DNA from 2 places in the Bacillus cereus group sp. N8 genome. Region 1 is predicted to be linked to the other one. Evidence: a T-box and tRNA genes for the amino acid it is inferred to sense, from the RefSeq annotation. Region 1 holds a T-box; the other holds one or more tRNA genes.

Region 1 (3,265 bases):
CTGTAACAGAATTTATGGAAAACACGGCAGGTACAACTTTAGTAGTTGTAAACTCTGTTTGTGGTTGTGCAGCTGGTTTAGCACGCCCATCAGCAGGTCAAGCGGTTGTACGTGCTGAAAAACAACCTGATCATCTTGTAACTGTATTTGCAGGTCAAGATAAAGATGCTACTGCAAAAATGCGTGAATACTTCGGAGAAATTCCTCCATCTTCACCATCTATGGCATTACTAAAAGGAAAAGAAGTTGTTCACTTCATTCATCGTCATGAAATTGAAGGTGCAACTATGGACGAAATTATTACGAACTTAGAACAAGCTTTCGAAAAGAATTGCTAAAGTAGGGGGAGAGTGAATCTCCCTCTTTTCTTTATATAGAGGTGAAACAATGATAGTAACAACAGCAGGAAGAACAAATAAAGAAATGACAGCTTATGCAAATAAGGTAGCAGAAGAATTAAATAGTTCTTTCGTTATACGTAATGATATACCTGTACATAAATTGCATGAACAGTATGAACAAGATGTACTTGTTGTAGGCAAAAATCGTTTAGCCATTTATCCAAAAGGAACGGAAGAGTCGTTTTTCTTTCATCCAAACTCAGCGATGTTTCGTGTGAAAAGATTAATGCGCGGAGAACACGATCCGTTTGTACAAGCTGCTAAATTAGAGAGCGGAATGATAGTGTTAGATTGTACGCTCGGTATGGCATCAGATAGTATTGTAGCTAGTTATATTGTTGGTGAAAGCGGAAGAGTAACAGGACTTGAAGGAAATGAATATATGGCTTATATCATGGAAAAAGGCTTGCAAACTTGGTCTTCGTCTATTGCAGAAATTGATGAGGCAATGCAAAGAATCGAGGTAAAGCAAACAGAGCATTTCGCATTTTTAACGCAATGTGAAGATAATAGTTATGACGTTGTTTACCTTGATCCGATGTTTGAAGAGACTGTCATAGAATCAGATGGAATTAAAGGGTTAAAACACTTCGCTTTGTATCATGATATTACTGATGAAACAATTGCGGAAGCGAAGCGTGTGGCGAGAAAGCGTGTCGTTCTGAAAGACCATTTCCGTAGTGCTAGATTTGAAAAACACAATTTTCACGTATACAAAAGAAGAAGTGCAAAGTTTCATTTTGGTGTAATTGACCCTTGCTAATTGTTTGAAAAGATGTATAATAAGCAATAATTAATTAAATATACTGTCGGTGATGAAGAGAGTAGTCTTTTTCAGAAGGAAAGCGAGCTAGGGATGGTGTGAGCCTAGTGCGGAAGAAAAAGATGAAGCGCACTTCGGAGATGCTTCTTGAATGAATAGTAGAGTAAGCCGAGGTCCCCTGTCCTCGTTATAAACGGGAAAGTGGTTCGTTATGAACAACAAGGGTGGTACCACGGGTTAAAACTCGTCTCTTTTTTAGAGACGAGTTTTTTGTATTCAAAAAATAAGGAGGTTGTATTATGGATTATAAAACGCAGTTTGCAAAAAGTTTATCGAATATTTTTACGAGTGAATTAACGCAAAATCAAATTTTAGATTTAATCGAAACACCGAAACAAGATGAATTCGGAGATGCAGCGTTCCCATGTTTTTCACTAGCGAAGCAATATAAAAAATCACCAGCTATTATAGCGAAGGAAGTTGCGGAGAAATTAAATGATCCGTTCTTTACGAAAGTAGAGGCTGTTGGTCCTTATGTAAATGTATTTTTCAATCGTGAAACTGTAAGTGATGCAGTATTAAAAACGATTTTAGCTAAGAAAGAAGAATACGGTCAAAGTCACTTTGGATGTGAAAAAACGGTAGTTATCGATTATTCCTCTCCTAATATCGCGAAACCTTTTTCAATGGGGCATTTACGTTCTACAATGATTGGTAATTCGCTGAAACATATCGCCGAAAAATGTGGTTATGAAGTTGTAGGAATCAATTATATTGGCGATTGGGGCACACAGTTTGGGAAGTTAATAACCGCGTATAAAAAATGGGGAAATGAAGCAGTAGTTAAAGAGGATCCAATACGTGAGTTATTTAAGTTATATGTTCAATTCCATGAAGAGGTAAAAGAGAACGAGGAACTAGAAGAAGAGGGACGCGCTTGGTTTAAAAAATTAGAAGAAGGTGATGAAGAAGCAGTCGAGCTTTGGAACTGGTTCCGTCACGAATCTTTAAAAGAATTTTCACGTATTTATGAACTTCTCGGTGTGGAATTTACAAATTTTCAAGGAGAAGCTTTCTATAATAATTTAATGGAAGATTTTATTGGAATTTTAGAAGAACATGATTTGCTTGAAGAATCAGAAGGCGCATTAGTCGTTAATTTAGAAGAAGAAGGTATGCCGCCATGCTTAATTAGAAAATCAGATGGTGCGACTATTTATGCAACACGTGATTTAACGGCGGCTTTATATCGTCAAAACACATATGGATTTGATAAAGCACTTTATGTAGTTGGACCAGAACAAAGTTTACATTTCAATCAATTTTTCACTGTATTAAAAAAGCTAGGCTATACTTGGGTTGATGGAATGGAACATGTGCCGTTCGGGTTCATATTAAAAGACGGTAAGAAAATGTCGACACGTAAGGGCAGAATTATTTTATTAGAAGAAGTACTAGAAGAAGCTGTTGCACTTGCGGAACAAAATATTGAAGAGAAAAATCCGAATTTAAAACAAAAAGAAGAAGTGGCAAAGCAAGTAGGTGTTGGAGCAGTTATCTTCCACGATTTAAAAAATGAGCGTATGCATAATATTGAATTCTCATTAGAAAATATGTTGAAATTTGAAGGGGAAACAGGACCGTATGTACAATACACACATGCGCGTGCTTGTTCAATTTTAAGAAAAGAAAGTGTAGAGTTTGAAACGTGTACTTTTGAATTAAAGGACGATTATAGCTGGAGTGTAGTAAAATTACTCAACAGATTCCCGCAAGTAATTGAAGCGGCCTTCAACAAAAATGAGCCATCTATTATTTCAAAATACGTATTAGATGTAGCACAGGCGTTCAATAAATATTATGGAAATGTTCGTATTTTAGAAGAGAACGAAGAAAAAGAGAGTAGACTCGCATTAGCTTACGCTGTGACGGTTGTATTAAAAGAGGGATTACGTTTACTTGGGGTAGGGGCACCTGAGGAGATGTAAAATAATACTTTTGTGCTTAAACGCAATAAGAAATATTTACATTACTTTAGGGAAGAACTGCAAATCAAATTAAAGCGTAATATTATAACAAAAAGAAAAATCAGGCGATCATT
Region 2 (3,265 bases), on a different contig from region 1:
TTATGACTGGAAAAGGTCAGTTTGTTGAAGTACAAGGAACTGGAGAAGAAGCGACGTTTAGCAGAGCGGAATTAAATGAACTACTTGATGCCGCTGAACAAGGGATCTTCCAACTTGTTGAAAAGCAAAAAGAAGCGTTAGGTGACATCGTATCTCATATAGAGTAGAGGTGGAAAATATGAAGCAAGTTGTTGTAGCGACGAAAAATCTTGGGAAAGTACGTGAGTTTGCTGAGTTATTTGAGAGATTTGACTTAGAAGTGAAATCTTTACACGATTTTCCTCATATTGAAGAAGTCGAAGAAACTGGTGAAACATTTGAAGAAAACGCAATTTTGAAAGCGGACAGTCTTAGTAGACAGTTGAATTCCATCGTAATTGCGGATGACTCTGGTCTTATTGTAGATGCCTTAAACGGGAAACCAGGTGTATATTCAGCTCGTTTTGCTGGAGAGCCGAAAGATGATCAGGCGAATATCGATAAAGTGTTACAAGGGTTAACTGACGTCGATTTAGAAAAACGTACAGCTCGTTTTTACTGTGCGCTAGCGGTTGCTTTCCCTGAAGCAGATAAAGAGCCTGTTATTGTAAACGGAACGTGTGAAGGAAAAATCTTAGAACAGCGCCGCGGGGAAAATGGTTTTGGATACGATCCGATTTTTTATGTAGAAGAATATAAAAAAGCGATGGCTGAGCTAAGTTCGGATGAGAAAAATGCCATTAGCCACCGTGGACGCGCTCTTCGTAAATTAGAAGAGAAAATCCCAGAATGGTTTTTAGAAGAATAAGGGAGAGAGATTGATGAAAGCTTTAATCGTAAGCGATAGTCATAGCTCTGTGAAGGAATTACAGCAGTTAAAAGAGAAATATGAAGGGAAAGTAGATATCATGATTCATTGTGGTGATTCAGAGCTAACGCCTGCTCACGAAGAGCTACAAGGTTTTCATGTTGTAAAAGGGAATTGTGATTATGCTAACTTTCAAGATGAAATTGTAACTGATGTAGATGGAATTCGTTTCTTAGTTGTACACGGTCATCGTCATAATGTGAAAATGACGTTACAAACGTTAGCGTATCATGCAGAAGAAGTAGGAGCGCAAGTAGCGTGCTTTGGACATTCTCATGTATTAGGGGCAGAATTACTTGATGGGATTTTATTTATTAATCCAGGAAGTATTTTGCTCCCGCGCTCTCGTGTGGAAAAGACATTCGCTTTATTAGAAATGGATGAAAATCAAATAGAAGTTCGTTTTGAAACATTAGACGGACAACTAGTTGAACAAGCAGTTTTTAAAAGAGGATAAGAAAAATTATCCTCTTTTAAAAAAGGTGTTGACTTTATGTATGGTTATACATATAATAAATATTGTCGATAGGGCAACAGCGCTAACGAAGAAAAATAAAATAAAATATGCGGGTGTAGTTTAGTGGTAAAACAAGAGCCTTCCAAGCTCTGGTCGAGAGTTCGATTCTCTTCACCCGCTCCATGTCCCAGTAGCTCAGCCGGATAGAGCATACGCCTTCTAAGCGTACGGTCGGGAGTTCGAATCTCTCCTGGGACGCTAACAAAACCTTGTTATCTTTTGATAACAAGGTTTTTTGTTTGTCTACCAATTGATGTATGTGCAAGAGGTTTAAAAATATTATAACGGGATATATGATAATGAGTATATGTAACAGATTAAAGTGCATTAAAAAGAGCGCCATTTATGCGCCCTGTTCCTCATATTTAATTTAAAGAATCAATAGGCTTATGATGGAACTTAAATTTATATCCATATTATTCTAATTTCTCACTTAGAATGTTATAAAACTTTTACCATTCTAGTACGATTGAACAGCCGTTATCGGAACTTATCCCCGACAGTGTGTTACAATTAGTCGAAGTGGAAAGCGAGGATCTCCAATTGACTGGACGTGTGATTGATTGGACAGTTTTAGAAGGTTGTATAAAAAAGGGAGATGGCGCAAAGATGGCGAAATCTAAAGAGAATGATTTAACGGAGAAATTGGCAGAAGGTCACCGAAAATATGGTGACGGCAACTTTACAGTACAGAACATCGGTGATGAAACTAACCCGAATTGGACTGTCGTAAAAAATGTGAGGAAGGGATCGGCAGGCATTCGCGAAGAGGCAGATATATTAAGACTGCAATCAAAATATATAAAATAGTGCGGAAAGGTACGCCGAGATTCGCATTTTAAGACGATTGTTTTTTATTCCGTGGATAGGGAAAATATCATCTAAATGCGTCAGAATTTTCGATAGGGAATCGATAGAACAAAAAGTATTCAACATTGGCGTAGAACTACTATATAGCGTATAATATTAATTAATAAAAACGGTCAGTTGACCGCACAAATGAACGTTCAGCAAGCGATGAAGGAATTGTTTATATATCATAGGTAATTGACGGGTCGGGAGTTCGAATCTCTCCTGGGACGCTAAGGAAACCTTGTTATCTTTGGATAACAAGGTTTTTTGTTTGTTTTAAATTAGTTATTAATAAACTTTTCAAATACAAAACCATAATCTTTCACATTATATTGTTTCTTCGTATCAACAAGCCAGTTAAAAGCGATCTCGTTCATCTCTTTAAATTGCTCTGCTAAGTTTACTTGTGCGTTTGAAATACGGCTGAAAGCGTTAGATGCCATATCTAAACTTTTATGTGCATATTGTAATGTAATGTCGTTGTCGTATGAAATTTCTTCGATTTTAAGTAAAGCCTTATATAAATCTTTTAATTCTTCAATATGTTTTTTATGAACATCAATTGAGTAATGCTCATCTCCCATTTGAAACTTAATTTCTACATCCAAATCAATCGTTCCCGCAGTTTCAAGTGCTACGTTTTTAATTTGATATTTACTATAACTAAAGCGGCGCAGTGTACGTTTTTTGCTTGTTGCACTTGTACCGTCTAGGTGGATTAATCCTTTGTTTGTGAAACAATATTCATCTGATTTTGATTTAATAAGAAAATATATTTTCTCCCCATCTTCATGCATGACGTAATCATCAGCATCGACCTTATCATAATCTTTCGGAGTGATAACGGAACCTACATCGCTTAGTCCTAAAACATCAGCTGCCATTTTTTTGAACATATAAAATCCCCCTTGTAAATTAAATTCTTAATTGTACAAAAATATATTAACATGATTTGAAACTTATTTTTGAAATCTTACAATTCTGTAAGGTAACTGTAAGGAAGTTCGATGGTAACAAATTACGAATCCTCTATAATGAAGGTAACAACG

What was found. The T-box of region 1 lies ahead of argS (arginine--tRNA ligase). A T-box ahead of a tRNA ligase gene usually reads a tRNA of that ligase, here a tRNA-Arg.
Positions count from the first base shown of each region.
Region 2: it encodes a tRNA-Arg, which carries the amino acid that the T-box ahead of argS (arginine--tRNA ligase) is inferred to sense. The anticodon was not compared.

Region 1 is NZ_JAEHBK010000017.1:2,545-5,809, forward strand. It holds gene JDS80_RS21185 (BrxA/BrxB family bacilliredoxin) at 1-338, shown strand, start outside; gene JDS80_RS21190 (class I SAM-dependent methyltransferase) at 388-1,164, shown strand; T-box leader at 1,205-1,419, shown strand; gene argS (arginine--tRNA ligase) at 1,464-3,152, shown strand.
Region 2 is NZ_JAEHBK010000001.1:40,179-43,443, forward strand. It holds gene rph (ribonuclease PH) at 1-167, shown strand, start outside; gene JDS80_RS00210 (XTP/dITP diphosphatase) at 179-787, shown strand; gene JDS80_RS00215 (metallophosphoesterase) at 801-1,304, shown strand; tRNA gene JDS80_RS00220 (tRNA-Gly) at 1,414-1,487, shown strand; tRNA gene JDS80_RS00225 (tRNA-Arg) at 1,489-1,562, shown strand; gene JDS80_RS00230 (cytoplasmic protein) at 1,974-2,174, shown strand; gene JDS80_RS00235 (PH domain-containing protein) at 2,498-3,112, opposite strand.